Regions from separate parts of the Glutamicibacter sp. TV12E genome, predicted to be linked through region 1. Evidence: riboswitches for the same ligand, from Rfam matches in the RefSeq annotation. Region 1 holds a riboswitch; each other region holds the start of a gene.
What was found. Region 1 has a riboswitch for S-adenosylmethionine ahead of ACT7DV_RS04060 (methionine ABC transporter ATP-binding protein). Riboswitches for the same ligand answer to the same signal wherever they lie in the genome.
Positions count from the first base shown of each region.

Region 1 (7,720 bases):
GTGTTGTCCTTTGATGAAATGCGAGTTGAGTGCTTCAGTGTTCAGCGCTTGTCGGCGGCGCGCGATAGCCGGGTTCCGAAAAATTGGACTGCATGGACCAGCAGGATCATCAAGACGATGGCCAGCAGCATGACTCCGGTTTCATAGCGGTAGTAGCCGTAGCGGATGGCGAAGTCGCCGATGCCGCCGCCACCAACGAGGCCGGCCATGGCCGAGTACGAGATGAAGCTGACCGTCATGATGGTGATGGAAGACAGCAGCGCCGGCTTGGCTTCGACCAGCAGCACTTCACGGATGATCTGTCCGCGCGTGGCTCCCATGGCCTGCGCGGCTTCGACCACTCCGTTGCCCAGCTGGCTGATGTTCTGCTCCACAAAGCGGGCAAAATATGGGATCGCGTTGATGGTCAGCGGCACGATAACCGCGGCGGTGCCAATGGTCGTTCCCACAACAAATCGGGTGAACGGAATAATGGCGATCAGCAAGATGAGGAATGGGAAGGAGCGGATCGTATTCACCAGCCCGTCAACAATCTTGTGCACTCGCGGACGCGGGCGCAAGCCGTTGGGAGACATCGAGTAGAGCCAGATGCCCAGCGGGGTTCCCAAAAGAATGGCGATCGGGATCGCAACCAGCAGCATCGCAAAAGTCTGTGCCATGGCCACCCAGATTTCCGGGGCCAGTTCCACAATGCGGTCAAGGCTGAATGCTGCTGCGCTGCCGTTGCTCGTGGCTAGCACTACTGAAGTGAAATTCATTGGTAATCCAGGTTCTCTATACGCGGGCTACGTTGGCGGCAAGGTCTTGGGCCTGCTTGGGCTGGCGATTCAACGTGATTTCATCGCTGATCAGGTAGCGGCCGATAGGCGTCTTTGGTTCAAAGCTTGGTTCTTGCAGCGAGCTCAGCGCGAATTCTTCCACGACCGCGGCGTCTTCCATCACCGAGACCTTGTCAGCGATGGCCTTAATGACATTCATTTCGTGGGTGACGATGACGGTGGTGATGCCAAGGCTGGCGTTAATGTCGCTGAGGTACTGGAGCACCGAGGTAGTGGTTCGCGGATCCACGGCGCTGGTGGGTTCATCGCACAACAAGACCTTGGGCTCGGTGACCAGCGCGCGAGCGATGGAGATGCGCTGCTTCTGCCCACCCGAGAGCTGTCCAGGATAGGCGGACGCCTTATCGGCGAGGTCCACGATGGACAGTGCCTCCAGGGCACGTTCGCGGCGTTGTTTCTTGGGCACACCGGCGAACTTCAGGTTCAGTTCAACGTTCTGTTGCGCGGTGCGATTGTTCAGCAGGTTAAAGTGCTGGAAAATCATCCCGATCTCATGGCGCTGCTTGCGCAATTCGCCTTCGCTCAGTCCGGTCAGTTCTACGCCGTCAACAAAGACCTGGCCCGAGGTCGGGCGCTGGAGCAAATTGATATTGCGCAACAGCGTGGATTTGCCCGCACCGGAAAAACCGATAATGCCGTGAATGCTTCCGGCTTGAATATCCAGCGAGACATCCTTGACGGCCGTGAACTGGTCGCGGCCTTTGCCGAAGGTAGTTGTTACGTTCTCAAGACGAATCATCATCGCTCCCTTGATGCTTGGTTATGCGGAGCGTACTTCACAAGAAACCATCTGCTGGAGACAGATTTTTCCGTCGCGAAGTGAAAGTACTCCATCGGTCCTGGCTGTAGCACCGCTCCCTTACGGGTGGTTGCTGCGACGTCGTTGAGCCAGATCTCTCAGTCGCTCTGGATGGTGTGTGTTCGGTTGTACCGCCCGAACAATTCAAGTCTGTCCTCCATGGATGCAAGCCGGCAAACGTTACGTCAATCAGCGTCATGAAGTCACAGTTCGGGCGGACTCGGAAAGGAATCACGCAATAATCCGCGTAGCAATACGAAATATTTCGTCACTTGCTCCCTTTAAGACGGAAGCGCTTGAAGAATTTGCACCCTTGGCCATCGATGCGCCTGCGATCATGGTGCGGGAATTCTGTGCTGGGCACCGTGGTTGTACTGGAGTGCATACCTACGAGAGGACATCATGAAGATCGCCATTACCGGTGCCACTGGACAGCTGGGCCAACTGGTCATCGACGCATTGCTGCAGCGCGGAACCGCTCCCTCCCAGTTGGTTGCCATCGGCCGTTCGGAAGAGAAGCTGGAACCTCTGGCCGGCAAAGGTCTTCAGACGCGCGTCGCCGATTACAACGTGGCGGCCAGCCTGGTCGCCGCGCTGGAGGGCGTCGACAAGCTGCTGCTGATTTCGAGCAGCGAAGTGGGCCAGCGGGCAACCCAACATGAAAATGTCATCACCGCTGCGCAACGCGTCAACGTCAAGCTCATCGCCTACACCTCCATTGCCAATGCCCTCACCGGCAACATGAAGTTGGCGCAGGAACATATTGCCACCGAACACCTGTTGGCTGGTTCCGGCATCGGCTACGTCCTCCTGCGCAACGGCTGGTACACGGAAAATTACACCGATCAGCTTCTGGGCTACCTCAACAGCAAAGTCGTGCTCGGCGCCGCGGGCGAGGGCAAGATCAGCGCTGCCGCGCGCGCGGACTATGCCGAGGCGGCTGCTGCGGTATTGCTCTCGGAAGCTGGGGAAGCCGGGAAGATCTACGAGTTGGGCGGGGACAAGCCTTTCACCCTCAGCCAGCTCGCCGGGGCTGTCGGAGCTGCCGCGGGACAAGATGTCGCCTACCAGGATATGGACCCTGAAAAACTGGTGGAGATCTACACCGAATCAGGTGTTCCCGCGGTGTTCGCTGACATTCTGGTGGATACGGACCTGCGCATCCGCGAAGGCGCCTTGGAAGTGCATTCCGGGGACTTGGCACGGCTCATTGGCCACGCGCCTACGTCCCTTGGCAAAGCGATCAAGGATGCCCTGGCCCGCTAAGGCAGGCTGGTTTTTCACCGTTGGAGGCGACCAGCCAGGATGATTTACAGTCCGCTGGTTGCCTCCGGCCTTTAACGGCTTAGCGCAAAATAATCCTTCGACCAGCGCGGAAATAGAGCATGCGATACAAAATGGCGCGTGTCACAGCGCTTGCGAATCGAGTCCTTCCCGTAAATTGACGCATACTTCATCCCCACCTTTTCAGGAGATCAGAGTATGCAACGATCAACTTTGCGCGCCCTGGCTGGCGCCGCGATTCTCTCCCTGGGCCTTGGCGCATTCAGCGCGATTCCGGCGAACGCCGATCCGCGGCACACCGACAAGAATCCCACGGCCACCGGCACCAGTGGCGCGGTCTCGTCGGTAGACCCGGAAGCATCAGCGGCAGGCATCGAGGTACTGCGCAAGGGAGGCAACGCGGTAGACGCCGCGGTCGCGACAGCAGCGGCGCTGGGCGTGACCGAACCCTACAGCGCCGGTGTCGGCGGTGGCGGCTACTTCTTGTACTACGACGCGACCTCCGGCAAGGTCAGCACCATCGACGGACGCGAAACTGCCCCAGCCGCTACCCCTCAGGACGCATTTATCGACCCGAATACCGGCGAGCCCTACAACTTCACTCCGGAGCTGGTCACCAGCGGTGCTGCCGTTGGCGTTCCGGGGACCGTAGCGACCTGGCAACGCGCCCTGGACAATTGGGGGTCGCAAAGCCTGAAGCAGGTACTGCATCCGGCAACCCAGGTGGCTTCACGCGGTTTTGTTGTTGATCAGACCTTCCGGGAACAGACCCTGGACAACAAGGAACGCTTCAAAGCCTTCGGCTCCACCAGCAAACTTTTCCTCCCCGGTGGCGATGCGCCGCAAGTGGGGACCATCTTCAAGAACCCCGAGCTGGCCGATACCTATCGCCTGCTGGCCAAGGAAGGCCCAAAGGCGTTCTACCACGGTGATCTTGCCTCCGAAATCTCCCAGACGGTCCAGGCTCCGCCCAAGGTCGAGGACACCAAGCTGCCGGTCCCTGCCGGTTTTGTCAGCACCGAGGACCTCGCCAACTATGAGGTGGCCGAGCAGAAGCCAACGACGGTGGACTATCGCGGGCTGGACATCCTCGGCATGGCTCCCTCCTCCAGCGGTGGCACCACCATTGGCGAATCGCTGAATATCCTGGACAACTACGACCTGTCCTCCATGGAACGCGCCGACGCATTGCACCACTACTTCGAGGCCACCGCGCTGGCCTATGCGGATCGCGGCAAATACGTGGGTGATCCCGCCTTTGTGGATGTGCCGACCAACACCTTGACCAGCGAGCTCTTCGGCGCCGACCGGGCTTGCGCGATCAACCCCGATCAGGCGGCCGCCAAGCCAGTGGCCCCGGGCGATATCGAGAATTTTGATGGCCAATGCCCGGCAGCTGCCGCTGAGCCGGCCGTTGAGCATGACACCGAGAACATCTCCACCACCCACCTGTCGGTGGTGGATCGCTGGGGCAACCTCGTGTCCTACACGCTGACCATCGAGCAGACCGGAGGGTCGGGCATGGTGGTGCCGGGGCGTGGCTTCCTGCTGAACAATGAGCTCACGGACTTCTCCACGGTCTATGACCCGGAAGATCCAAACCGCCTGGAGCCGGGCAAGCGCCCGCGCTCCTCGATGGCTCCAACCATCGTGCTGCGTGACGGCGAGCCGGTGATGGCCATCGGTTCCCCTGGTGGTTCAACCATCATCACCACGGTGCTGCAGACGCTGCTCAACCGCTACGACCTGGGCATGGATATCAGCGAAGCCATCGCCGCACCGCGGGCCTCGCAGCGCAATACCGCTGCGGTGACCGCAGAACCGGAATTCATCGCCCAGTACGGCTCGGCCATGGAGGCCTTCGGGCATAAGCTCACCCCGGCCGGGGACTCCTTCACCCCTCAGGCAGAGATCGGCGCGGTGGAAGCGGTTCAGCTCAATGAGGATGGAACGCTAACGGCAGCCGCTGAACCGGTGCGGCGTGGCGGAGGATCTGCCATGGTGGTGAATCCCGCCAAGTAGGCTATGGAAGCAGCATCGGCTCCGTTCACCTGCCTGGGTGGACGGAGCCGATACTACTTTGAGGCCGCGGCCTGAGGCAGGGCATCTAGCCCTGGATTGGAAGACGATTAGCGATCTTGTACTTGGCGGCGCGATGGGTCTCTTTCACCCTGTCGCCGGCGCCAAAGAGCTTGTTGCGCAGCGAGCCTTCAGTGTATTCGGTCTTGTACGCGCCGCGAGCCTGCAGCTCAGGAACAACGTACTCGACAACGTCCTCGAAGGTCGCTGGGGTGACAGCGTACGCCAGGTTGAAGCCGTCAACATCGGTGTAGTCAACCCAGTCGATGAGCTTCTGGGCAACCTCGGCGCCGGAACCGACGGTGATCGGGCCGAAGCCGCCCACGCCCACCCATTCGGCCAGCTGCCGGATAGTCCATGGGTTGCCATCGTCACCGCTGGCCTTTTGGAAGGTTTCCACGGATGACTGGATGGCGTTGGATTTCACGTTGGATCCCAGTGGCTCATCGGGATCCAGCTCGGACAAGTCCACGCCCATCCAGCCGGAGATCAGCACCTGGGCACCTTCAACGTCCGCATAGGACTTGTAGTCCTCGTACTTGGCTTGGGCCTTCTCGGAAGTCTCATCGGTGATGATGGTCTGCATCGCGAAGATCTTCACATCGTAGCGGTCACGGCCAGCAGCCTCGGCGGCATCGCGGATCTTGGTGACGGTGGCCTTGAGGATTTCCCGGGTCGGGCTGGTGACAAATACCGCTTCAGCGTTTTCCGAGGCGAACTTGATCCCGCGCGAAGAAGCGCCGGCCTGATAAATCACCGGAGTGCGCTGGGTGGATGGCTCGGTGATGGCAATGCCAGGCACCTTGAAATACTTGCCTTCGTGATCGATGCTGTGCACCTTGGACGGATCCGTGTAGATCCCGGTTTCCTTGTTGTTCTGCACGGCGTCGTCTTCCCACGAGCCTTCGAGCAGCTTGTAGACGACCTCGAGGTACTCGTCGGCGTGGTTGTAGCGCTCGTCGTGCTCCATCTGGTCCTCCTGCCCCATGTTCCGGGCAGCTGATGGCAGGTAGCCGGTCACCACATTCCAGCCGACTCGGCCGTTGGTCAAGTGGTCCAGGGTGGCCAGGCGGCGGGCGAAAGCATAAGGGTGCTCGTAGGCGGTGCCCGCGGTGACGCCGAAACCGAGGTTCTCGGTGACCGCGGCCATGGCGGAGACCAGCATCATCGGGTCATTGACCGGTGCCTGGGCGCCGGAGCGCAGCGGGGACTCATTGGTGCCGTTGAAAACATCGTAGGTGCCCAGCACATCGGCGATGAACAGGCCGTCGAACTTGCCCTTTTCCAATACCTTGGCCAGGTGGGTCCAGTAGCCGATGGTGTTGTAGGTCGAGGCCTTGTCATCCGGGTGGCGCCACAGGCCCGGCGACTGGTGCACGACGCAGTTCATGTCGAATGCATTGAAGAGAATTTCGCGCTGCTGGCTCATTGATGTTCCCCTTGCCATGGTTGGGTAGTGAAGTTAATTAGTCGGCGTTCAGGCGCCATAGGCTCTATGGTTGCTGTCCTCGCCAGTGACCGAGAGGCGTTGCGGCTGGACCGCATTGATCTCGTAGTCCCCCACAATGCGTGCCTTGTAAATGGCCGGGTTGTGGGTGGCGATGGTCCGGGCATTGCGCCAGTGGCGATCCAGGTTGCAGATGACGCTGGTCGAAGAGGCGCCCAGCCCGTCGAAGAGCTTGCTGGTGGCACCGATGACCAGCGGCTGGACGATGGTTTGCGCCCGGTTGGCGGCCAGCTCGCAAACCGCATAGCGTTCTTCGTCATTCAATCCCGGGTCTACCAGGGCTGCCTCGACTTCAAGGACGGCACCGATCACCACCGAGTCCGCGGCGAAGGACTCCGCGGAGACTTCGCCGACCAGTTGCAGGACCTGCGGCTCGCGGTGGACCGGAACACCGGTGCCTGTGGTGAAGATGCGGGTGCGATTCTGCACCGATAGGCGCAGGTCATTCAAGGCCGCCCGGGCGATACCTGCTTGCACGGCCATGAGCACCAGCTGGAAGATCGCCGCTTCGGAGTCGTTGCTCTGCTGCGGCATGAACGAGTCCACCGGAACCTGGTGGAATTCCGTGGTGCCGGTGCCGGTGAGTCCCTGGCCGAAGCCATCCCAGTCATCGAGGATCTTGACGCCGCTGTGCTGCGTGGAAACCACCGCGATCTGCCGCCCGGACAGTTCGGGATGCGCCACGGCCACAGTGGTCCAGTCGGCAAAAATGGTGCCTGTGCAGTAGTACTTTTCACCGTCCACCAGCCAGCGGCCATCGACTTGGCTGGCCTTGGTGTTCAAGGAGCCCAGGGCGTTGCCGCCGCGTTCAGTATAGGCATTGCCGACGATCTGGCCGGCTGCGATGCGCCCGATCCACTTGCTGCGCAGCTCTTGATCCTCAAGGAGCAGCACGTTTTCCACGAAGGCGATATGCGCGCGCCACAGCTGGCCGACATGCGAGTCGGCTTCAGAAAGCTCGATGAGCAAGCGGAATACGTCAACCAGGCGCGCGCCGTACCCGCCCTGGGCCACGGGGATGCGCAGTGCGCCGAAGCGTTCACGGTTGAGCAGGCCCACCTGTTCAAAGGGCAGGACGCGGTTGCGATCGCGGTCCTTGGCGGTGCTGGCGATTTGCGCGAAGACCGGGCGGAAGATTTCAGCCAGCCGGTCGTATTGCTCATCTGCGCCGGGGCCGGGAGTGACCTTGAGCAGTTGCCGGGTGGGAAGCTG
Region 1 is NZ_JBQVVF010000001.1:889,812-897,531, forward strand. Features, by position in the region: gene ACT7DV_RS04055 (methionine ABC transporter permease) at 42-758, opposite strand; gene ACT7DV_RS04060 (methionine ABC transporter ATP-binding protein) at 775-1,581, opposite strand; SAM riboswitch class I at 1,667-1,756, opposite strand; gene ACT7DV_RS04065 (SDR family oxidoreductase) at 2,041-2,904, shown strand; gene ggt (gamma-glutamyltransferase) at 3,121-4,944, shown strand; gene ACT7DV_RS04075 (LLM class flavin-dependent oxidoreductase) at 5,030-6,430, opposite strand; gene ACT7DV_RS04080 (acyl-CoA dehydrogenase family protein) at 6,479-7,720, opposite strand, start outside.

Region 2 (7,720 bases), 630 kb from region 1:
TTTGAATTCGCTGGTCATCACCATTCCAGCGGCGATCGTTCCGATCATCATCGCCAGCCTGGCGGCCTACGCTTTTGCCTGGATCAATTTCAAGGGGCGCAATACGCTGTTCGTCCTGGTATTTGCCCTGCAGATTGTTCCGATCCAGATGGCCCTGGTTCCGCTGCTCCAGCTGTTCTCGGACGGCGTGAAAATCGGCGGGCTGTATATCCTGCCGGGGCTGGGGGTCAACGGATTGGATGGCGCCTATGCGAAGGTGTGGATCGCGCACACGATCTTCGCGCTGCCCTTGGCGATCTTCATGCTGCACAACTTCATCTCGGAGATCCCCGACGAGGTGATCGAGGCGGCTCGCGTGGACGGTGCCGGTCACGGAAAGATCTTCTCGAAGATCGTCCTACCGCTGTCGATGCCGGCGATCGCTTCTTTCGGCATCTTCCAGTTCCTCTGGGTGTGGAATGACCTGCTGGTGGCAACGGTGTTCACCTCGGGCGGGGGACTGCCGATCACCAAGGCGCTCCAGGATCTCTCGGGAACCTATGGGCAATCCTGGGAGCTGCTCACCGCCGGTGCGTTCATCTCGATGATCATTCCGCTGGTGGTCTTCTTCGCCTTGCAGCGCTACTTCGTGCGTGGACTGCTGGCAGGGGCCACCAAGGGCTAGCCGAAACCGCAGCTGCAGCGAGGGCCCCGGATCCCCGGGGCCCTCGTTCTGTCTGAAATCCCGGATCTCAATAGCCATCGCCGAGGCCGCAGCCAAGGCTCGGGCCAGTAGGCTCGTCAAAGGAGAACATCCACGGATTTTGCGAGCCCTCGCAACGGGCTGCGCTGAACAAGAGAGGTCGCCATATGGGTACGACATTGCTGACGAATATCGCGCAACTGGTCACCGTTGATGCCGCGGGCAGTGTGCTGGAGCATGCCGCCGTGCTGATCCGCGAGGACCGGATTGAATGGATCGGCGCGGCAACCGATGCACCAGCGGCCGACACCGTCCACGACCTGTCGGGGCGAACCGTGCTGCCAGGCTGGGTCGACTCGCACAGCCACCTGATTTTCGGGGGAGACCGCGCCGAAGAGTTTGTTGCCCGCATGGCCGGCCAATCCTACGCAGCCGGCGGCATCGCGGTGACCACTTCGGCCACCAGAAGCCTCAGCGATGAGGAACTGGCCGGGCTGGTGGCCGCACGCCGCGCCGAGGCTCTCTCCATGGGGACCACGTGGATGGAAACCAAGACCGGCTATGGCTTGGAGCTATCCGAGGAAAGCCGCCATACGCGTTTGGGCGGACCCATCGTCGATACCCTGACCTTCCTCGGCGCCCATCTGGTCCCCGCTGGCGCTGATGCCGATGAATATACCGACCTTGTCGCCGGCCCCATGCTTGAGGCCGTCGCACAGGACATCGACTTTGTGGATATCTTCTGCGAGCGCGGTGCCTTCAATGAAGACCAAACCCGCCGCGTCCTGCAAGCAGCGCAAGACCGGAATCTGGCAACCAAGGTCCACGGAAACCAGCTGGGTCCAGGCCCGGGAGTCAAACTTGCCGTTGAATTCGGCAGCCACTCGGTGGACCACGTCAATTACCTTGAGGACTCGGATATCCAGGCGCTCGCCGGAAGCTGGGCCAATTGGGACCGCACGACTCGTTCCGGAAAGCCCGGCACCGTCGCCACCTGCCTGCCGGCCTGCGACTTGTCGACCCGGCAACCGCTGGCGCCAGGGCGCGAGCTGCTGGATGCTGGGGTGGGCATCGCGCTGGCCAGCAATTGCAATCCCGGAACCAGCTACACCAGCAACATGAATTTCTGCGTGGCCACCGCGGTGTTGCAAATGAATCTGTCTTTGGCCGAGGCCATCGAAGCCGCTACCTACGGCGGAGCGCTCGCGCTGGGCATCGCCGACCAGGTGGGCTCCATCGAGGTGGGCAAACGCGCAGACCTGCACGTTCTTGATGCGCCGGCAGCTGCGCATCTGGCCTACCGTCCGGGAATGAACCTCACCCATAGCGTCTACCGGGCCGGGCAGCTGGTTAGCTGAGGAACTGGTGGCCTTCGACTTGTTCACGCCGGTTCGCCGAAAATCTGGCAGTCAAATAGGCATTCGTGATAAACAAGAACCATGGCTAATACTGCTTTTAAGGGAACTCCCGTACAGACCATTGGTGAACTGCCAGCCGTAGGCTCGCAGGCACCATCATTCACCGTCACCGACACCGGCCTTGCAGATGTCACCAGCGAGTCGCTGGCTGGCCGCCGCGTAGTCCTGAATATTTTCCCATCGGTAGATACCGGCGTATGCGCTGCCAGCGTTCGCCGCTTCAACGAACTGGCTGCCGGCCTGGAGAACACCACCGTTGTGTGCGTATCCGCTGACCTGCCATTCGCGCTGGGCCGCTTCTGCGGTGCTGAGGACATCGAGAACGTCACCGCCGCTTCGGTCTTCCGTTCGGACTTCGGTTCGGACTACGGCGTCACCCAGATCGACGGCCCACTGGCTGGCCTGCTGGCCCGTTCGGTGATCGTCCTGGATGAGACCGGAAAGGTGACCTACACCCAGGTCGTTCCGGAAATCACCACCGAGCCAGACTACGATGCAGCTATCGCAGCCCTGAGCTAATCGCTTTTTGCATCACTGGTGATGCTTGCCAAGGCCCATCCGAGCATTGAGCTTGGATGGGCCTTTGCCGTCCCCGGGGAGGGGTGCCAACGATCGGGCATCAGTTCCCGGCAGCCTGCGCGGCGTTCAAGATCCGCGGCCCGATCTTGCGCATGAGCTTGTCGATTCTGGGATTGTCGGTGCGCGACAGGGTATCGGAGAGCCGCTCTAGGCTCATCAGCCCAAGCCAGATCTTTGCCCGATGGGCTTCATCAGGGCTCGGCGCAATCAAATCCACCATCTCCAACCCGTGCCACAGGCTCAGGTACGCGGTGTTCAGCGCCGGATCCCAGGCGGCGGCCAGATCCCAGTCCAGGATGCCGATCAGCTCTTCATCCACCCAGTGCATATTGTGTCCGGCCAGATCTCCGTGGACCAGCCCCGGGGGCACCTGGGCCAGCGAATCAAGCTGGGCCCAAAGGGTTGCGGCTGCGCCACGCAGCTGATCGGGCAAGGCATCAAAACACTGCCGTTGGCGCTCTTCGATCCACGGGCCGCGGAAGGCAAATGGCGAAGCCAGATGCTCGCGCAGCGGTTCGAGATCGACCTGCGCCAGGTCGCGAACCAGCTTGCCCAAGATTTTGGGGTCGCCGTAGTGCGGTTCATGGGCGCTGCCCGGGATGAAGGACATGGCTACCGAGCTCAGCCCATCCACCATCAAGATCTGCGAGGTCGCCACCGGGACCTGGTAGTCCAGCTGATCGGCCACAAGCCCAAGCAGCTTGATGGAGCGCGGCATCTGCTCGGTGGCTTCTTCGGTGCGGGCCATGCGGATCACCGACTGCCCGTTGGCGATCACCACCTTGTGGAACTGCCCGCCCTCGTTGACTCCGGCATTTTCCCAGGACAGCTCTGGACATAGCTGGCGGGCAATGGACAGTTCTTCCATGGTGGCAGGACGGGACACTGATGCTCCTTTAATTCGCTGTCTTCAGGCTACCAAAGCTCGCACACAGCCTGATCAGCCTATGATCGAGAACGTGAATGCCAAGATCCTGAAATTCGAGGTCGCTCTGGTGCTCGCCCTGTCCTTGGGGCAAAGCGCGGCCTATTCGATCCTGAGTTTTGCCGACAAGGCCACCAGGGCCCCGCTGCGCGAACAGACGACTTCGCTGAACAACACGTTGAGCACCCGCGAATTTTTCGACTTCTCCTATCAGCTGCTGGACATTGTCTTTGCGCTGGTTCCGGTGGTGCTGGCCCTGTATCTGATGAAGCGCAGCCTAGGCGCCGGCGCGAGGGAGATCGGCTTTGACCTGCGCGCGCCGGGCAAGGATGCCCTGTTCGGCGCCGGGCTGTTTTTGGCCATGGGGCTTGGCACCCTGGGCGTCTACGCCGCAGGCCGGGCGCTGGGCATCACCACAGCGATTTCCGCGGCCAACCTGGGGGACTACTGGTGGAGCCTGCCGGTGCTGCTGCTCTCCGCGGTGCGCCATGCGGTGCTAGAAGAAGTGCTGATGCTCGGCTTCCTGTTCAGCTATGCCAGGAAATTGCAGCTGGGGTTGTGGACCACCATCATTGCCTCGGCGGTGATCCGCGGCAGCTACCACCTGTACCAGGGCGCGGGGCCGATGATCGGTAATATGCTCATGGGAGTGGTCTTCGGCTGGGCCTACCACAAGTATGGGCGGGTGATGCCGCTGGTGATCGCGCACTTCCTGCTCGACGCCATCGGCTTTGTCGGATATGCCCTGATCGGGCCGGCGATCGGGATCGGAAGCTAGCGCGGCTAGACTGCAGGAATGAAGATTTCTCAGCTGGCTGCGCAGCAGATTCCCCAAGCCGTTGCGCTCTGGGAGGCCACCGGGCTGACCCGGCCGTGGAACGACCCCTGCGCCGACGCCCGGCGCGCCCTGGAAACCCCGGCTTCAACAGTGCTGGCCATGATCGAGGATGAAGAAGTCATCGCCACCGTGATGGTTGGCCATGATGGGCACCGCGGCTGGCTCTATTATCTGGCCGTGGACCCGCGGCGGCAGGGCACCGGACTGGGCGCCAAGATGGTCCAGGCCGCGAGCGAGTGGCTCGCCCAGCGCGGCGTGCCCAAGGTGCAGCTGATGGTGCGCAATGAAAATACCGCGGTGCGCGGCTTTTATGAGCGGCTGGGATTTGAAGACCAGCACGTCGTGGTCCTGGGCCGGCGACTGGATGCAGGCGCATAAAAAGAGGCAGACGGGGACGCCATTGTCCCCGCCTGCCAGCAGCTTGCTGCGAACCGGCTACAACACTACCGGTCCGTTCTGCGTTTCAAAGGTCACCGACAAGATGCCCGGGGTGCCATTGGGCGCCTGGTAGTCCATGGTCACCGCGCCGAGGTGCACGTTCTGGGGCTGGCCCAGCCATTCCAGGACCCGATCGCGCGACCCGGCGATCGAGATCCCGCTGATCTCCCCGGTCGGCTCCAGGGCCTTGGAAGGATGCAGGTCCTTGGCTTCCTCGTCCCACGAGATCAGGTAGGGGCACTGCGGGTCGGCGATCAGGCCCTTGATGCCGATCTGCTGCCAGGTCAGCTCGCGGCCATCGGGGAATTTGCGGTTGCCCGGAACCGACTTGCGACCCAGGCGGTCTTCGGCGCTGGATAGATCGTCCACCGAAACGCACCAGCCCATCCAGCCGCCGCCGAGTTCCGAACGGGCCCGCACCGCCTGGCCGAAGGGGGCCTTGTCGCTGGCCGGGTGATTCAGCACCTCGACCACTTCGAGGTACTGGCCATGCTTGAGCGGGAAGATGACATTGCGTGTCCCGAACCTGGGATGCACGCCTCCCTTGACGAATTCCAGGCCGAGCGACTCGGAGATTCTTTGCGCGGTTGGCAGCAGCCCATCCGGGCCACAGGCATAACTAACGTGATCTAGCCTCATCATGTGCCCATCATGACAACATGTGACCGCAGTCTCTACTTAGGAGACCCTAAGGTTTTTGGCGGAATCGAATTCCATGCGGCAAAAGCGCCATGGATGTGAAATATGACCGATTGCGACCATTTTGAGGTGCCCGCATTGCAAAAATATTCGGTTTTCGGGCACACTGGAAACAGGTCATGAGTCCCAGTAACAAGCCCCGGCTTACTGGGCGGCAACCCTCCAACCGCGGTGGGGTGCCCCGGGTGAAGACCTGGCCCCCAGATGCACAAGGCAGCTGGGGACAAGCGCGGGTAACCCTGGAAGGCTTCTTGGCGAGGTCTTTCCTCTCGGTGTCTTCTCAGTGGTCTACCCCCAAAGTCGCATGAACTATTTTGGAGGAAACCATGAGCAGCAATTGGTCATTTGAAACCCGTCAGATCCACTCCGGGCAGACCCCGGATCCCGCCACCGGCGCGCGGGCCTTGCCGATCTTCCAGACCACTTCCTTTGTCTTCCCGACCGCGCAGAGCGCTGCCGCGCGCTTCGCGCTGCAGGAACTGGAACCGATCTACACCCGCATCGGCAACCCGACCACCGACGCGGTGGAAACCCGGATCGCCGATCTGGAGGGCGGCGTGGGTGCCCTGCTGCTCTCCTCGGGCCAGGCCGCCACCACCTTCGCGATCCTGAACCTGGCCGAAGCCGGCGACCACCTGGTGGCCAGCCCCAGCCTCTATGGCGGAACCCAGAACCTGCTCAAGCACACGCTCAAGCGCCTGGGCATCGAGGTCACCTTCGTGGCCGACCCGGATAACCTGCAGGACTGGCGCGACGCGGTCCGCCCGAACACCAAGGCCTTCTTCGGCGAAACCATTTCCAACCCGCGCCAGGACGTGCTGGACATCGAGGAAGTCGCCAAGATCGCCCACGAAAATGGCGTGCCGCTGCTGGTGGACAACACCCTGGCCACCCCGTACCTGATCCGCCCGATCGAATTCGGCGCCGACATCGTCATCCACTCGGCCACCAAGTTCCTGGGCGGGCACGGCAATGCGATCGCCGGGGTGATCGTGGACTCGGGCAACTTCGACTTCGCCCAGGACCCGCAGCGCTTCCCGGGCTTCAACACCCCGGACGAGTCCTACAACGGCCTGGTGTTCGCCCGCGATCTGGGCGTGAACGGCATTCTCGGCGCCAATCTGGCCTACATCCTCAAGGCGCGCGTGCAGCTGCTGCGCGACCTGGGCGCCTCGGTCTCCCCATTCAATGCCTTCCTGATCGCCCAGGGGCTGGAAACCCTGTCCCTGCGCATCCAGCGCCATGGCGAAAATGCGCGCGAGGCCGCCAGCTGGCTCGAAGCCCGCGCCGAGGTGCAGAAGGTCGCCTATGCCGGCCTGGCCTCCTCGCCATGGTTCGAGCGCGCCAAGAAGTACAGCGATCACGGCGCCGGCTCGATCATCGCCTTCGAACTGGCAGGCGGCGCGGCGGCCGGCCAGGCGTTTGTGGACGCGCTTGAGCTGCACTCCCACGTGGCCAACATCGGCGATGTCCGCTCGCTGGCCATCCACCCGGCCTCCACCACCCATGCGCAGCTTTCCGAAGCCGACCAGATCGCTGCCGGAGTGAGCCCGGGACTGGTCCGCATCAGCGTGGGCCTGGAAAATATCAAGGACATCCTGGCCGACTTGGAACTGGGCTTCAACGCTGTTGCCGCCTTGGGCGACTTGGCCGGGTCGAACAAGGAATTGCAGGAAACCCTCTAGGCATGGCATCCATTGCAACCACCGAAGCACCACAGCTCGCCGAGGGCCGGGACGGCATGATGCGCCGCAGGGCCGTCGGCGGGCACCACTTCGAATTCGGCGGCTACCTGCCACAGGTAGAGCTGGCCTACGAAAGCTGGGGAACCCTCGACGCCGACGGCTCCAACGCCGTGCTGGTGATGCATGCGCTGACCGGCGACGCCCACGTCGCCCAGGGCGATTCGCGCAGCGCCGGCTGGTGGGACGGGTTTGTCGGCCCCGGGGCCACCATCGATACCAGCAAGTACTTCGTTCTCGCCGTGAACATGATCGGCGGCTGCAATGGTTCCACCGGCCCGTCGTCGCCCGACGAGCATGGCGTGCCCTATGGATCGCGCTTCCCCTTTGTCACCATCAAGGACGCGGTGCGCCTCGAAGCGCGCCTCGCGCAGCAGCTGGGCATCACGTCCTGGCATG
Region 2 is NZ_JBQVVF010000001.1:254,973-262,692, reverse strand. Features, by position in the region: gene ACT7DV_RS01230 (carbohydrate ABC transporter permease) at 1-664, shown strand, start outside; gene hutI (imidazolonepropionase) at 850-2,040, shown strand; gene tpx (thiol peroxidase) at 2,122-2,619, shown strand; gene ACT7DV_RS01215 (phosphotransferase family protein) at 2,720-3,565, opposite strand; gene ACT7DV_RS01210 (CPBP family intramembrane glutamic endopeptidase) at 3,627-4,382, shown strand; gene ACT7DV_RS01205 (GNAT family acetyltransferase) at 4,401-4,820, shown strand; gene ACT7DV_RS01200 (VOC family protein) at 4,878-5,522, opposite strand; SAM riboswitch class IV at 5,695-5,815, shown strand; gene ACT7DV_RS01195 (bifunctional o-acetylhomoserine/o-acetylserine sulfhydrylase) at 5,906-7,264, shown strand; gene metX (homoserine O-acetyltransferase MetX) at 7,267-7,720, shown strand, end outside.
Region 2: another riboswitch for S-adenosylmethionine. It lies ahead of ACT7DV_RS01195 (bifunctional o-acetylhomoserine/o-acetylserine sulfhydrylase); the one in region 1 lies ahead of ACT7DV_RS04060 (methionine ABC transporter ATP-binding protein).

Region 3 (7,720 bases), 400 kb from region 1:
TACGCGAGAATTCGGAAACTTCCTGCTGGCGTGATTCCACGCGCTTGCCCGAACTCATCAGCTGCAGGTAGTCGAGGATGATCATGCGCAGCTCGTTGCGCTGCTTCAGGCGGCGGCACTTGGCGCGGATTTCCATCATGGACATATTCGGCGAATCGTCGATGAACAGCGGCGCTTCATTCAACCGGCCCATGGTGGTGGCAATCTTCGTCCATTGTGCATCTTCCACCGAACCCTTGCGCAGGTCCTGGAGCTGGATGGAGGCTTCTGCCGAAAGCAGGCGCATCGCAATTTCATTGCGGCCCATTTCCAGGGAGAAGAAGACGGTGGCCATGTTGTTCTTGATGGCGGCGGACCGGGCGAAGTCCAGTGCGAAAGTCGACTTACCCACTGCAGGACGGGCCGCGATGATGATCATCTGGCCGCCCTTCAGGCCCTGGGTCAGCTCGTCGAATTCGTAGAACCCGGTGGGCACGCCGGTGATGCCGTCGCCGGCGTTCGCGGCGTTTTCGATTTCGTCTACGGTGCCTTCGATGATGTCCGAGAGGCGTACGTAGTCTTCGCTGCTGCGGTTTTCCGCAACCTTGTAGACCTCGGCTTGCGCTTCATTGACGATGGCATCGACTTCTCCATCGGGCGAGTAGCCCATCTGGACGATGCGGGTTCCGGCGTCCACCAGGCGGCGCAAGACGGCGCGCTCGCGCACGATTTCTGCATAGTAGCCGGCGTTAGCGGCGGTGGGCACCTGCTGAATGAGGTTGTGAAGGTAGGCAGCGCCACCCACACGGGAAATTTCGCCGCGCTTGGTCAGCAAGTCGGCCACGGTCACAGCATCGGCAGGTTCACCTCGGCCGTACAAATCGATAATGGCTTCGTAGATGGATTCGTGAGCCGGACGGTAGAAGTCGGTTCCTCGCAGCGCCTCAACGACGTCGGCGATGGCGTCCTTGGATAGCATCATGCCACCGAGCACGGACATCTCGGCTTCGACATCCTGTGGCGGCTTGCGCCCTGCGTCGGATTCTCGTCCTTCGTAGACCGGCTCAGCACTCATTGCAGACACTTCCATCCCCTATTGACCCCAGGGAGAAAAATCTTCCTTGCCAGATGGCAACGTTCCAACCTGCTAGTTGATGCCAACTGTTCAATGGATTACGTCTGTGGATATTTCTGCCCCAAAGCCAACAGTAGGGCCGATGTCTACCCACGTAAACTCCATTATCCACAGGTCCTGTGCATAACATACCATCAGCTGTGGACTAGCCTGTTCACTGTCTGGGGAGAACCCTGTGGATTATTGTCAAGTACCCAACAGTAATAGTGATTGACTAGGTGTTTTCTGTTTTCACATCTGTGGACAGGGAAATGTTTTATTGAAGGTAGCGATATGTTCACAGTAGTTATCAACACCCAAAAACGCCCGCAATACAGGGATTATCGCGGTTTTCACACAGTTCTGCACATCTTGCCCACAGTCATGTGGATAACCATGTGGATATTCATAGAATCGCAAAAGGCTTAGTCACCGTCTCTTATAACGGCCAACTCGGCAGATTATGGCCAATAGTCCACATTTTCGCGAAGCGGCCGCCATACACACCGTGGATAACTATTTGCCTGGCGTTCAACGCGTCCCGAAACCCGACAAGGCCCGGTGCAGATCACCATCAGGAAATCCGCGCCGAGCCTTCGGGAAACTACCACTCAGAAGATCTAGACGAGCTCAGGAACTGGGATTGAATGAAATCGGGAATCATGGAAGATCTGCGGCGAGTGCTGTGATGTGTGATGCCCATGCACCTCCAAAAGCACAACCCAGTGGTCACCAGCTTCGACTTCATTGTAAATCGACGTTTCCAGCCAGAGGGTGGACTCTTCAATAAACAGAGCGCCCTGCTCAGAAACCACGGTGTCCACGCCGAGGAACCGATCGCCCTTCTTCGAAGCGATCTGCGTGCAGACCCCTCCATTAAGATCGCTGAGTACCGAAACACCAATGTAGCTGGCCTCGCGCAGTTTCGGCCAAGTGTTGGAGGTCTTCTGGACTGCGAACATCACCAATGCGGGCTCCAGCGAAACCCCCACAGTGAATGAGGATGCAACAATGCCGGTTTTTACGCCGTCCACTTCTGCGCACAGAGCGGCCACGCCTGAGGGATGTTGAGCGAAAACCTTGCGTAGGGTTAGCGGGTCAAGTTCACGATTCAATGACATGGCTCGATTCCTTCGGTTCTTGCCCACCGCGTCAGACCCAGCGGGAACAGCGGTTCGAGTTGATCCGAATCCGGTTGCCACTGAGGTTTCACGCCGTGCGCGGTACTTGTTCTGACACCATTTGGCGCAAAACCGAATCCTCACCTGGAGCACCCCACTACCGTTGAGAGGGTTGCCGATCAGCAAGCCAGGGCTTTTAGCTGATGCTCTTGATTCTGCTTAAAACAATATGGCCCATGACGAAGCACCGTCAAACAATTCACTTCTCAAATCGCAATATTCAACAAAATATTCGACAGTGGCTCAGTTTTAAGGTCACAAAACAGTCCTTTATTCACCAATTCGGCCCACAGTGGCACTTCAGTGGGCCGCGAGGGTGTGATCTTCGTCGTAACGCATTAACTTATGGCAGGGCTAAATATTTTCCGGCATCTGCGCTTCCAGGAAAATCGGCGCCAAGGTTCGCCATGGCGCACACCGAATGTGAAGATCCGCCACCAGGGATCATCCCGGAAGGATTGCCGCGCACTTCAACAGGTAAAGTGCGAATAATTGAACTGCAATCCCCACCGCTCGAACAGGCGCATCGCGCCCCAACACTTTTGGAGCCACCCGTGAGTTCCCCAGAACAGCGAATCCCCGACAAGACCAGCCGCTTCACTGACAGCATTGGCCTGGTCTTTGATGACATCACCGCCACTTCCGTGCGAGGCCATGCCGACCTCAATGAAGAGCACCACACCCCGTGGGGCGTCGTTCATGGAGGTGTCTATGCCTCCATGATTGAAAGCGCCGGCAGCGTTGGCGCCAGCTACGCGGTCTCAGAGCGCAATCAATTTGCTGTGGGCGTGCACAATGCCACCGACTTCCTGCGTCCCTCCACCGGTGCGCGCGTGCAGGTTGAGGCCAAGGCGCTGTTCCAAGGCAAGACCCAGCAGTTGTGGGAAGTCGTCATCACCGATGAGGCCAGCGGAAAGGAACTCTCGCGCGGACAATTGCGCACCCAAAACGTAGATATGCCCGGCGCCTGAGCGTATCCTAGGTGGCACCTAGCGGATCAGCTTCGGAGGCTTGCCATGAGTGCCACCTATACCTTTGACGTGTTCAGCAGCCTTGATGGCTTCGGCAGTGCAGGCAGCGATTGGGGTGGCTACTGGGGAAAACAGGGGCCAGAGCTGTTGGCCCATCGCCTCGGGCTCTACACTCCCGAATGCCGCATGGTTTTCGGAGCAAACACCTTCCGCTTATTTAGTCTCTTCTGGGCAGAAATCGAGATGAATCCCGAGGTTGAAGACGCGTGGGGCGTGGCTTTGCACGACAAGCCCGCCACTGTCATCTCCACCACCTTGGAAGAGCCGCTGTCTTGGCCTAATGCCACGCTGGAGCGCGCTGATGCCTTGGAAGTCGTAGCCCAACTCAAGAAAACCTCAGATGTGCCGCTGCGCTCTCACGGTTCCCTGGCCATGAACCATTCGCTGCTGGCGGCAGGTCTAGTGGACTTCATCCAGGTGAGCATCTTCCCGGTGCTGACCGGGCATAGCGGCTCTGCTCCGGTACTCGGCGGGGTCGACGACTATGACCTGGAACTTGTCGATTCAAAGCTTTTGGACGGCCGGATCCAGGAACTGACGTATCGCCCGACGCGCCACCAGCCGGCGCACGCTTAGCCGCTCGATGAAGCACATCCGAGACGCTTGCCTGCTGCTCGGCGCAGTGTTCCTCGCCGGATGCTCCACGCCAACACCACCTCCAAGTCCAGCTGCCGAATCGCAAACCGCTCCAGAACTACTGGCCACCGGCTTGGAAGCTCCGTGGTCCATGGTCTACGTCCAGGACAGCTTGCTGGTCAGCGAACGCGATTCCGGGAGGATCCTGGAGGTTTCGGAGTCCGGACAGAGCCGCGAAGTGGCCCGGATCGAGGATCTCGCAGCGATAGGCGAAGGCGGGCTGCTGGGCCTGGCCTTCCTCGCGCCGGACCAGCTCTACGCTTTTTCCACCGCTGAATCCGGTAACCGCATTCAGCAATTCACGGTGCAAGGCAGCGCCGGAAACTTGTCATTGTCGGCTCCGCGGACCCTGCTGGATTCCTTGCCCTCGGCCAATATCCACAACGGCGGGCGGCTGGCCATCGGACCGGATGGAATGCTCTACGCGAGCGTGGGCGATGCGTCCAACCCTGGGCAAGCCCAGGACCTGCAGGCGCTGGGCGGCAAGATCCTGCGCATGGCACCCGATGGAAGCGTCCCGGAAGACAACCCCCTCGAGAATTCCCTCGTCTACAGTTATGGGCACCGCAATGTGCAGGGCCTGGCGTGGAGCGATGATGGCACCATGTATGCCAGCGAATTCGGGCAAAACACCTTCGACGAACTGAACATCATCAAGGCCGGCGGGAACTATGGCTGGCCCGAAGTCGAGGGGAAGGGCGGCGCAGATCGGTCGTACACCGACCCGATTGCGCAGTGGTCCCCCTCGGAGGCCAGCCCCAGCGGCATCGCGATCCTCGATGGCACCGCCTACCTGGCGAATCTGCGCGGAGAAGTGCTGCGCGCGGTGGAACTGGACGCGCCGGCCACCGAGCAAGAGCTGCTTGATGGCCGGCTCGGCCGGCTGCGCGATGTGCTGGTGGATCCTGGCGGCTCGCTGCTGGTGCTGACGAACAACACCGACGGGCGTGGCCAGCCCGGTGCTGGCGATGACCGCATCGTGCGCCTGATGCCCCGCCAGACCGGCGGCTAGCTGGCCGGGCGCATATCCCCGGTCTGCTCGAAGCGCTGGTGCCAGGATAGGGCCTCGCCCAGCAGGTGAGGGGTGTGTTTGCCGTAGCTTTGCCTGCAAGCCCGGTCGAAGTAGTCCTGCAGCAGCCCACGGTAGTCCGGATGCGCGCAGTTCTTGATGACCAGCTGGGCGCGCTGCTTGGGCGAAAGGCCGCGCAGGTCGGCCAGGCCCTGTTCGGTAATCAGGATCATGGTGTCGTGCTCGGTGTGGTCCACATGCGATGCGAAGGGCACGATGCCCGAGATCTTGCCGCCCTTGGCGGTGGACGGGGACATGAACACCGACAGGTAGCCGTTGCGGGCGAAGTCGCCGGAGCCGCCGATGCCGTTCATGACATGGGAGCCCAGGACATTGGTGGAGTTCACATTGCCGTAGATGTCGGCCTCGATCATCCCGTTCAGGGCGATGCAGCCCAGGCGCCGGATGATCTCCGGGTGGTTGGAGATCTCCTGGGCGCGCAGCAGGATGCGTTCGCGGTAGTGCTCCACATTGCGGTTGAATTCCTCGATGCCCTCGGCGGACAGCGAAAAGCTGGTGGCCGAGGCGAACTCGATGGTGCCGTCCTTGATCAGCTCCAACATGCCGTCCTGGATGACCTCGGTGTAGGCGGCCAAGCCCTTGTAGCCACCGCGGGACAGGCCCGCCAGCACGGCGTTGGCGATGTTGCCGACGCCCGACTGCAATGGCAGCAGCTTCTCGGTCAACCTGCCGGCGCGGATCTCCGAGTCCAGGAAGCCCAGCAGGTGATCGGCGATCCTCTCGCTGGTCTCGTCCACCGGGGCGAAAGGGCTCAGCCGGTCTGGCGCGTCGGTTTGGACCACCGCCGCGATCTTGTTGACGCCGACGTCCAGGTACTTCTGGCCGATCCGGTCGCGCACAGTAGTCAACGCGATGGGCTTGCGGTGCGGAGGCAATGCGGTGCCGTAGTAGACATCGTGCATGCCCTCCATGGCGGCAGATTGCTGCGCGTTGACCTCGATGATGACCTTGTCGGCCATTTCCAGCCAGGTCTTGTTGTTGCCCACGGAGCTGGAGGGGATCAGGTCGCCTTCGGCGGTTACGCCGACCACCTCGATGATGGCCACGTCGATCTTGCCGTAGAAGCCGAACCAGGCGTGCTGGGCGACATGGGACAGGTGGATGTCCATGTACTCCATGTTGCCCTCGTTGATGCGGCGGCGCAGCTCGGGATCGGACATGTAGGGAAGGCGCAGGTTCATGCCCTCGGCCTTGGCCAGCACGCCATCGAGCTCGGGGGCGGTGGAGGCGCCGGTGAGCACGTTGATCTTGAACTCCTCGCCGGCAGCGTGCTGGCGTTCCATCTGGGCGGCCAGGGCGCCGGGCACTGCCTTGGGGTATCCGGCACCGGTGAAGCCGCTCATGGCCACCGTCATTCCCGGCTTGATGAATGCTGCCGCCTGTTCGGCGCTCATCAGGCGATCGGCAAAGGCCCGGTGGTGAATACGCTCGTGCAAAACTCTAAACCCACATTCTTGACGGTAGATAAATTCTCAACGTGGGATCACGAACATGAACGGATGCTCTTCATGAGTTAATTCTTTCCAGATCCGTGATAAATCGACATGGAAAGAACACCTTTTCCCGTTCCCCACCCTTTCAGCCTACACTCAGGATAATTGTTCTCACCTCGTCCTAGGAGACCCCTATGCGAAAGTCACTTGCGATACTGACCTTCACTGCTCTAGCGCTAAGCCTTGCTTCCTGCAGCAGCGGGGCAGCGTCAACGAGTCCTGAAGGTTCCGAAGCTCCAGCAAGTCAGTCACCGTCTCAGACAGCGACGCCTGGCAAAGGAAATATAAGTTCCTCGGGCGTGGATTTCACTACTCTCGATGCAACCGATCTCAAGCTCACAACGAAGATGGATTATCAGTTCGTCTCTAGCCAGGGCGCAGAGGGTACGGTGAAGTTTGTAGATGAGACCGACCCGGAGGCGGCCGCAGTCGAGGCTTTCATGAAAAAAGCTGTTGGCTACCACCGCGAGTATCTGAAAGTTCGTGTCGATAATTCCCAAGGGACCGAAGTCGTCTCAATTCCAGAAGTCCTTGTAGAGGGAGCCGACGAGGTCGAGTACCCGTTTCTCAGCATGAACCGCACTATCAGCGAAGCAAGCCCCGTGATGAATTCAGACTATTCCTACACCACGGCTGATGGCATGAAAGAACTCTCTGAGGCTGAGTACGACAAACTCACCGATGAGGGCTACGAGTTGGAAGATAAACAACGCTTCAACATCAAGCCAGGAGGAAAAGGAACACTCCTATTCGCGATTGAGATTGACGAGGGATCTTTGCCAAAAGAAATTTCAACAGTCTCGGTGCCTGTTCATGGGATCTTCGAAGAGGTGATGGCCACGAACGGGCTGGTCTCAGAATACAAGGAATGGAAAGCCTTCCAGGAAGCGGGCAAAGAGTGGACAGCGCACTCAACGGCCGCGCCCGAAGACTAATAGCCAGTTCAAGTTAACTGAAAAGCCGCCCGATCATTTTATCCCGTCTTCATTGCATAAAGCTTCGCTATCTAACGCCTAGTACCGGTGCTATGATCCCGATACATCACTTGCTTGGGGGGAATTCTTGAATGCGAAAAAAGCAGCACTTGTTGGATTAGGTTTAGCAGGAATACTAGCCACAATCATAGGCCTGTACATGGGATATCTATGGGTCGGCACTGGTTCATTGATCATGCTGCTCGTAGCGCTCGTCCTATT
Region 3 is NZ_JBQVVF010000001.1:1,292,622-1,300,341, reverse strand. Features, by position in the region: gene dnaB (replicative DNA helicase) at 1-1,054, opposite strand, end outside; gene ACT7DV_RS06065 (flavin reductase family protein) at 1,714-2,214, opposite strand; SAM riboswitch class IV at 2,312-2,429, opposite strand; gene ACT7DV_RS06060 (PaaI family thioesterase) at 2,829-3,245, shown strand; gene ACT7DV_RS06055 (dihydrofolate reductase family protein) at 3,291-3,881, shown strand; gene ACT7DV_RS06050 (PQQ-dependent sugar dehydrogenase) at 3,889-4,953, shown strand; gene ACT7DV_RS06045 (acetyl-CoA hydrolase/transferase family protein) at 4,950-6,467, opposite strand; gene ACT7DV_RS06040 (hypothetical protein) at 6,824-7,459, shown strand.
Region 3: another riboswitch for S-adenosylmethionine. It lies ahead of ACT7DV_RS06065 (flavin reductase family protein); the one in region 1 lies ahead of ACT7DV_RS04060 (methionine ABC transporter ATP-binding protein).

Region 4 (7,720 bases), 280 kb from region 1:
TGGCACTGCGCAGATCAAAGCGGCGCGCTAGACGGGGGTAGACCGAATCAAAGAAGCTGCCGATTTCCGCGACCGGGACGGCCACCGGGCGGCGGTCAACGTACCAGCGGCGGTGTGCCTCTGCCACCGGCTCCTTGCTCGGAGCCAACCAGATTTCGTCGGGCTGGCCCAACTGGGCATAGAACCCATGATCTGCAATAACGCCGCTAGGCGACTCGGAATCCAGCTCCAGGGCCTGGCCGTTGACATGCAAAATGCCGCTCAGCTGCATCAACTGGTCATCGAGCGTCGCCTGCATGCTGAAGCTGGCCGGGTCAACAATTCGAATGCGCTGTTCGGAGCGTGTGGAGATGAGATCAATGCCCAGCTCCTGAGCCTGCTGAAGCAGTGGCCACAGCAGGTCGGAAGCGTATTCGTCCATGAATAGCCAGTCTTCATCCACCTTGAACTGCAACTGGGTGTCGCTGCGGGCCATGGACGCAAAACGGGTGAACCAGTGGTGCTGCGAGCGCAACAAATTCCAGCCATAGGTCTTGAAGCCCAGGGTGGTCCAGCGCAGCTGTCCGCGAACCCAGCGGCCTTCGGTATTGCGGACCATCGGCCGCACGCCCAGTCGGAAGCGCTTATTGCGGGTGGGATGCGGAATGGTGCCGGTCGGCATCCACTGTTGTTGCTGCGTGGTGTTCTTCGCATCGAAGAGCATGAACTGCAAACCCATGGCTACTACTGGGTCGTGCTGCGAGCCGAGCAGCCCGTCGGCTGGGCCAGGTTCAGAAGGCTCAAACCACGAGTCGATTTGCTGCGCCCAAGCGGCCGGGTTTTTTTCTTCCGGCACGGCCACAAGGCGTGGCTGCGAAGCAATTTTGTTCGAGACGATGGCCAAGGCGGCAATGTGCGCGCAGATGCCTGGCTTGTCGCAAGTGCACTCGCAGAGTTCGATTTGCCAATCGTCGCCGACCATTTGAACCTGGATCATCGGCGAAAATTCTTCGCCATTAGCACGCACGGTGCCCTCGATCTGCCGGGTTGATTCATCAAATTCCACGTCAACCACAGAATTTTCTTCAGTCGCTATGCTCTTTCCATAAAAGAAAGGGACATCGCCCAGATAGCGCAGCAAGTGGCGCGCGTCGATGGTTGGGGGAACAGAATCACTCATCCTCTCATCGTTTCACGTTCCGGCCCGCGGTGAAAGTTGAAGGGCCTGTCTGTGAATAATCACTATCTATGACGTAGCGTTGACGCATGTCACACATCTGGCCCTACCTGCCAGCGAGGGCAGTGAATATCACCTCGCTCGTCGAGTTTGATCGTTTGGCTGCCGAAGCGCTGGCTTCGCATCGTGCGCGCGGACATAGCTGGCGTGTGCACCGTGTGGACTTGAGCGGACGCGATGCGTTGCTGTCGGCGCTGGATTTAGCTGAAGCGCTGTTCATTGACTGCCAATTCTCGCCACAGGGACGGGCACTGGTTGAACGCACGGGTGGGCTTTGCATGGATTCGGGGCATCAGCTGCCCTTTCGCACCAGCGACCGGCAGCTTTATACCCCCGAGGAGCTCTACGACGCGATTGGCGCTCAAACCTATGACAAGGTGCTCGACGCGCAGATCTACGCATACTCACAACAGCGCATTCCGGGACGGGGCCTGGACGATGCCGATGCCCTGGCGACGACCCTGCATGACCACCACATCGGCCAGGCGATGATCGCGGAAATCTACGACGGCGCTTTCAAGGACACTCCGATTATCGGGGTCATGGGCGGGCATTCCATGGATCGCGGGACTCCTCAGTACGCTCAGGCGCTCGAACTCGGCGCGTTGCTGGCCAGATCCGGGTATGCGGTGGCTACTGGGGGAGGACCTGGCGCGATGGAAGCTGCCAATGCCGGTGCATGGCTGGCGGACCGAGATCACCAAGAGATTGGAACGGCGCTGCAGATGCTGGCCGCCGAACCCGATGCGATTCACCACCGCACAGGTTGGGCGCGAGTGGCGCTCGCCGTGAAGGAACGCTTCCCTTCACAGCGGAAGTCCCTGGGCGTCCCTACCTGGTTCTATGGACATGAGCCGCCGAACTTGTTCGCGACGCATATCGCGAAGTTCTTCAGCAATTCCATCAGGGAAGCCACGCTGCTCGAACAAGCGAACGGCGGCATCGTCGTGCTTCCCGGTGCCGCCGGAACGGTGCAGGAGATCTTTCAGGATGCTTGCGAGAACTACTATGCCACCGGAGCCCGGGTGGTTCCACTGGTGCTGATCGGCCAAGAGTATTGGACCAAGACACTTCCTGCATGGCCGCTGCTCCAAGCCCTGGCAGCCCAAAAGGTCATGGAGGAAAAGATCGCACTGGTGGATAGCGCGGAAGAAGCGGTTGCATTCCTTGGCGCCGTGCAACCCCTGCGGCGGCGGAGCAGGTTCCCGGCGAAGTAGTACCGATCCTCCTTTCAGTCTGATGTTCAACATATGAAATACAGATATATCAGTGGTGACTTGGGTCACTTTTCTTGCTAGCCTGACTTGCACGGCCGCTGCCTAATCTTGCAGCAGGCTCTTGGATGGACGCAAAGGGGCCAGAATGAGGAAAATTATTGCTATTGCCGCGGCCTTGGCCGTCGGCTCGGGCGGAGGTTATGCAGCGGCTGCTGCACAGGCTCCTGCCGCCGCCGAGACCTCTGGCACGTGCGCTGTCAGCCAGTATGCAATGGCGCTTCGATGGCAGCAGCAATCCGCAGAAGCCCAGGCGCTGCAGGGACAGACCTATGCGATGGCCACAGTGAATCTTGAGCAGAAGGTCAAGGAAGCCCGTGCCAAGAGCAACAGCGGCAAGGGCAAGTCCGCGCCGAAGGGGCAGGATCTGGCCATAATCACCGACCTTGATGAAACAGTCATCGACAATACCGCGCTGCTGGCCCGGGACATGGAGCAATGCCATGACTACACCACTTGGGATACCTGGGGCTCCTGGGAAACGGAGGGGCATCCCTCGCTGATCAACGGCGCTAAGGAATTCTTGGACCGCGCAGACCAGCTGGGCGTGGATATCTTCTACATTTCAGACCGTGGAGCCGAGAATCTGGATGCTACGCTGGACAGCCTAAAACAGCTGGGGTTGCCACAGGCCAGCAAGGAGCAGGTCTTGCTTCTGGGTCCGCCTAAGCAGGAGCGCCGGGCCGAAGTGCAAAGCGGCCACAAGGTGCTGATGCAGCTGGGCGACACGCTGCACGATTTCGACGAGGATTTCGCCGGTACTCCGTTGGAGCAGCAACGGGGCCTGGTGGAGCAGAACTCGCGGAAGTTCGGCGACGAGTGGATCATCCTGCCGAACCCGACGTACGGATCGTGGTCCACGGCAACGCTGGATGCCTGGGAGGCCGATCCAGAGGTGTGGGACTAGGCGACCTGTACGTCGAAGAGCAGGCCCAGGCAGTAGGTGACCGCTGCGGCGCCCCATCCGATGGCCAGCTGGCGCAGGCCGCGCTTGAGCGGCGAGGCTCCGGAGAGCAGGCCGACGATGGCTCCGGTGATCATCAAGGCGATACCCACCAGGATCACGGAGATGGCCACGGCCGCCAAGCCGCCAAGACCGAAGATATAGGGCAGGATCGGGATGATGGCGCCGGAAGCGAAGAGGCAGAAGGAAGTGGCTGCCGCGCCGGTGGCCGAGCCGAGCTCTTCGTGTTCGCTTTCCAGTTCCTCTGCGCGTTCCTCGGGGTTCAGCGAGAAGGCAGGGTTGCAATCACAGGTGAAAAGCCCCATGCGTTCTGCGGCGCGGTGTTCTGCATCTTCATCGCTCATGCCGCGGGCCTTGTAGATCAGCACCAGCTCGTTGGACGCCAAATCGAGGTTGGGTGCTGCCGTCAGCGTCACCTGGGTGGGCCGCGACGCGGTGAGAAGCTCGCGCTGGGAACGCACGGAGACGAATTCGCCGGCCGCCATGGATAGCGCTCCGGCCAAGAGCCCGGCGATGCCGGAAAAGAGCACGAAGGTGGAGGATACCCCGGTGGCGCCGATGCCCATGATCAGGGCGAGGTTGGAGACCAAGCCGTCATTCGCGCCAAAAACTGCGGCGCGGAAGTTGCCCGAGAGCTGAGCCCGGCCGGCGGTGGCCAGCGCGCGGACTACTTCTTCATGCACCTGTTCGTCGGCGGCCATTTGCGCGGTCGCGTCCTTGTCGTCGCGGTACGGCGAATTGCTCTCGGAACGCTGTGCCATGGCCAGCACGAAGACCGAGCCGAAATTGCGGGCCAAGAAGCGCAAGATCGTGCGGCGCAATGATGGGCGGACAGGCTTGGCGTGTTCTCCCAGCTTGGCCCGCCAGTGCGCCTCATGCCGCGCTTCGGCTTCGGCAAGTCCCAGCAGGATCTGCTTTTCCTGCCCTGATTTCTTCTGGGCCAGGGTGCGGTAGATGGCGCCTTCGGCGACTTCATCGGCCAGGTACTTTCGCCAGCGCTGGACTTGGGCACGGGTAGGTTCGGTTGCTGACTGGTTCGACATCACGAAAACAGCTCTCTTGGCAGGTCGAATTTCTTGGCGAAACTCGGTGAACGGGTCAGCTACCGATTTTAGTAAGGGGATGGAGCGTTGGGAATTTGGCAAGGCTAAAAGCGACGTTGCGCCCCTGCAGTTCCCCTGCGGCGGCAACGCCCAGGAGCAGCTCGGAAGTTTCCGGATCGAAGACCGGGCGGCGTGCGCAGCGGGCCAGGAGCTGTTCCAGCAGAATTGGATCGCCGACGTAGCAAATATGCCAGAGTCCTCGGACCTTGAATTGCACTTGGCCGGTTCGGCGGTCGACGATGGGCAGGACGGAATAGGCCATGTGATGCGCTCTCGCTGTGTTCTTGCCCGAGCACATTGTGTGAACGGACCGCTTCCTCATCCGAACCACCCATGAATCTGGGGTTGGTGCACGGCCAGTCGGAGCTTGGCGCCGTGTCTCGTGAAGCAACACTTGCGATACTACCGCCTGCGCTCCCCGCGATGAAGACCCGTTCCGTAATATGACCTGGCCCCCTGGCTACCGGTGGTCATCACCCATGGCGAGGCGGTTGATCGAGTCGAACTGCTGGGCCCATTGCGCTGCGGAATAGTCCGGGAGGTTGGGCGCTTCGGGGCGCAAGCCGGTGAAGCCATCAAGCTGTTCGCGCACGATGTCGAGGTGGCCGGCGTGCCGGGAGGTTTCCGCGATCATGTGCACCATGAGATGTTCCAGCGTGGTGTGCCGGCGGCGGATCCACCAGGGCACTTCAACCGGTGCGCTGAGCGGCAAAGCCCTGATGCCAGCATCCGAGAAGGCAGTTGACTCCCGGTATAACTCGATAATTTCGCTGGCGCTGAAGCGGGCCGGCGGCAGGAAGTCGGCCTGCGGATCATCGGCATCCAGAAGCTCTTGGATATAGGGGTCATCCACTGCACGGCCGAGGCATTGGGCAAAATACCCGTACTCGGTGATGGCCAGGTGGTGGACGACGCCGAGGATGTGCGTTCCGGTGGGCGTCAGCGGCTTGCGTGCCAGCAGGCCGCTCAGCCCCTGGGCCTTGTAGATGACTGCTTCGCGCGCGTCGGAGAGATATTCGTGGAGCAGTTCCTTGCTGTGATCCATGATCAGAGTCTAGCCAGCGTGCAGGGATCCGGAGCGCGGAACGTGCGGGACACGGCATATTTGCAGGACTCGCGCTATGCTCTGTTTACTATTGGTAAACTTGCCGCCGGAGCCTTTTCGGTACGCCCGTTTGGCTGCTGGCGTGCCACAACAAGCGAAGTGATGGAGCGAAAGCATGAAGACCCTGCCCGTGGAATCAAGCGGTGCTGCGATCAATATCGGATCGCGGTTGCGCGGGGTGCGCCAGCGGCAGCGAATGACCATCGACCAGGTCGCTGAGCTGTCTGGGCTGACCAAGGGCTTCCTCTCGCGTGTTGAGCGCGATCTCACCAGCCCCTCGGTCTCGACGCTGCTGAAATTGTGCGAGGTGCTCGGCATCGAGGTGGGCACGCTATTTGAAGTGCCCGAAACCATGCTGGTGCGGCTGGAAGAAGCGCCGCGGGTGTCGCTGGGCGGGGAGGGGATCACCGAGCAGCTGGTGACGCCGCGCGGCGAGAAGCGCGTGCAGATGATCCGAGCCGAAATCGCTCCCAAGGGCTCTGGCGAAGCCGAGTTGTATTCGGTGGACTGCGAGTTGGAAGTGCTCCATGTGATCGCCGGAAAATTCACCCTCGTGCTGCCCGAGCAGCGTGTTGAGCTCCAGGCCGGGGACACCATGAGCTTTCCTGGGCGCGAGCCGCACAGCTGGGAAAACGAGTCCGATGAGGCCGCCCTGGTGACCTGGACCTTGATCCTCTAGCTTCAAGCGCTCCTTTTCGTTGCGGTGCTGTGGAGCGCGTATTCTAAAATGGTGTGCTCGGTGTGCGCACACAGTGCGGTGATCGATGGGAGTGGCGTGAGGACTAGCGAGGATACTGGCGCACGGGATCAGCTTCGCTGCATCAGCTGGTGGGCTTCGGTGCTTGTCGGCCTTCTTGCCGGCACAACCCTGACGTGGATCCGCACGCAGCGCAATTTCTTTTTCATCGGAGCGGTCATTATCGCGGTGGTGATTGTGGTGCTCGGCCTGCGGACCATTCGGCGGCGGGCCCGCTTTCCGCAAATGGCGCAGGCGCGCGTTTCGTGGCTATACGCCCTCTGGGCCATCATTCTCATGATCCTGGTCGGGCCACTGCAACTGGTCTACGTAGCCGATGACCTCTCCGAGCTCATGCTCAAGTCACTGATCCTGTCCGCCGGATTCTGCGTGGCGATCCATGAAATCGATCGTTCGCTGGTCAATGCCAGCAAAAAGGACTTCCGCGACGCCTAGGGTCCCGGCGACCATGCCGCTGCGCCAGCCAGCTGGTCCAGTGGTCTAGCTCCCTATCTTGCACCGGGCCCCGGGGCCAACACTCAAGCTGCTCTTGCCCGGGTGGGCCAGCTTGCCAATAGCCGCAGTGCAGAACCCTGCCCTGAATGCCCTGCCGGCGGCATTCCGCCATTTTGCACGCCCCATCTCCCAGTTCCATGGTTTAAGCCTTGACGTGACCGCGCCAACAAAATAGCATAATAGGAAACTGAAGTTTCATATTAGGCAACTATGGTAGTTGCTGGATAGTGCCAGGAGGGCAAGAACATGAAAGAAGTCCGCATCGAGGAAAACGGCAATCTGGGGCCGATCAATGCTGCAATGATTCCGCGCTACGCCGGCGCTGGAACCTACGCCCGCCTGCCACGCCTGGACCAGGTGCAGAACGCGGACATCAAGATCATCGGCGTGCCTTTTGACACCGGTGTCTCCTACCGGCCCGGGGCGCGCTTCGGCGCCAACCACGTGCGCGAATCCTCGCGCCTGATCCGCCCGTACAACCCTGCCACCGACACCTCGCCGTTCGCGCAGAGCCAGGTGGTGGACGCCGGCGACCTCGCGGTGAACCCGTTCAACATCAACGAAGCCATTGAAACCATCCAGGACGAGGCACTGGAGCTGACCGCGGACGGTTCGAGCCTGGTCACCATCGGCGGCGACCACACCATCGCCCTGCCGCTGCTGCGCGCCGCCTCCCAGCGTGCCGGCGCACCGGTAGCCATGCTGCACTTCGACGCCCACCTGGACACCTGGGACACCTACTTCGGCGCCGAATACACCCACGGCACCCCCTTCCGCCGCGCGGTGGAGGAGGGCATCCTGGACAC
Region 4 is NZ_JBQVVF010000001.1:607,791-615,510, reverse strand. Features, by position in the region: gene ACT7DV_RS02755 (DEAD/DEAH box helicase) at 1-1,159, opposite strand, end outside; gene ACT7DV_RS02750 (LOG family protein) at 1,246-2,433, shown strand; gene ACT7DV_RS02745 (5'-nucleotidase, lipoprotein e(P4) family) at 2,579-3,397, shown strand; gene ACT7DV_RS02740 (VIT1/CCC1 transporter family protein) at 3,394-4,497, opposite strand; gene ACT7DV_RS02735 (hypothetical protein) at 4,553-4,819, opposite strand; SAM riboswitch class IV at 4,833-4,945, opposite strand; gene ACT7DV_RS02730 (DinB family protein) at 5,018-5,602, opposite strand; gene ACT7DV_RS02725 (helix-turn-helix domain-containing protein) at 5,778-6,341, shown strand; gene ACT7DV_RS02720 (hypothetical protein) at 6,438-6,854, shown strand; gene speB (agmatinase) at 7,161-7,720, shown strand, end outside.
Region 4: another riboswitch for S-adenosylmethionine. It lies ahead of ACT7DV_RS02735 (hypothetical protein); the one in region 1 lies ahead of ACT7DV_RS04060 (methionine ABC transporter ATP-binding protein).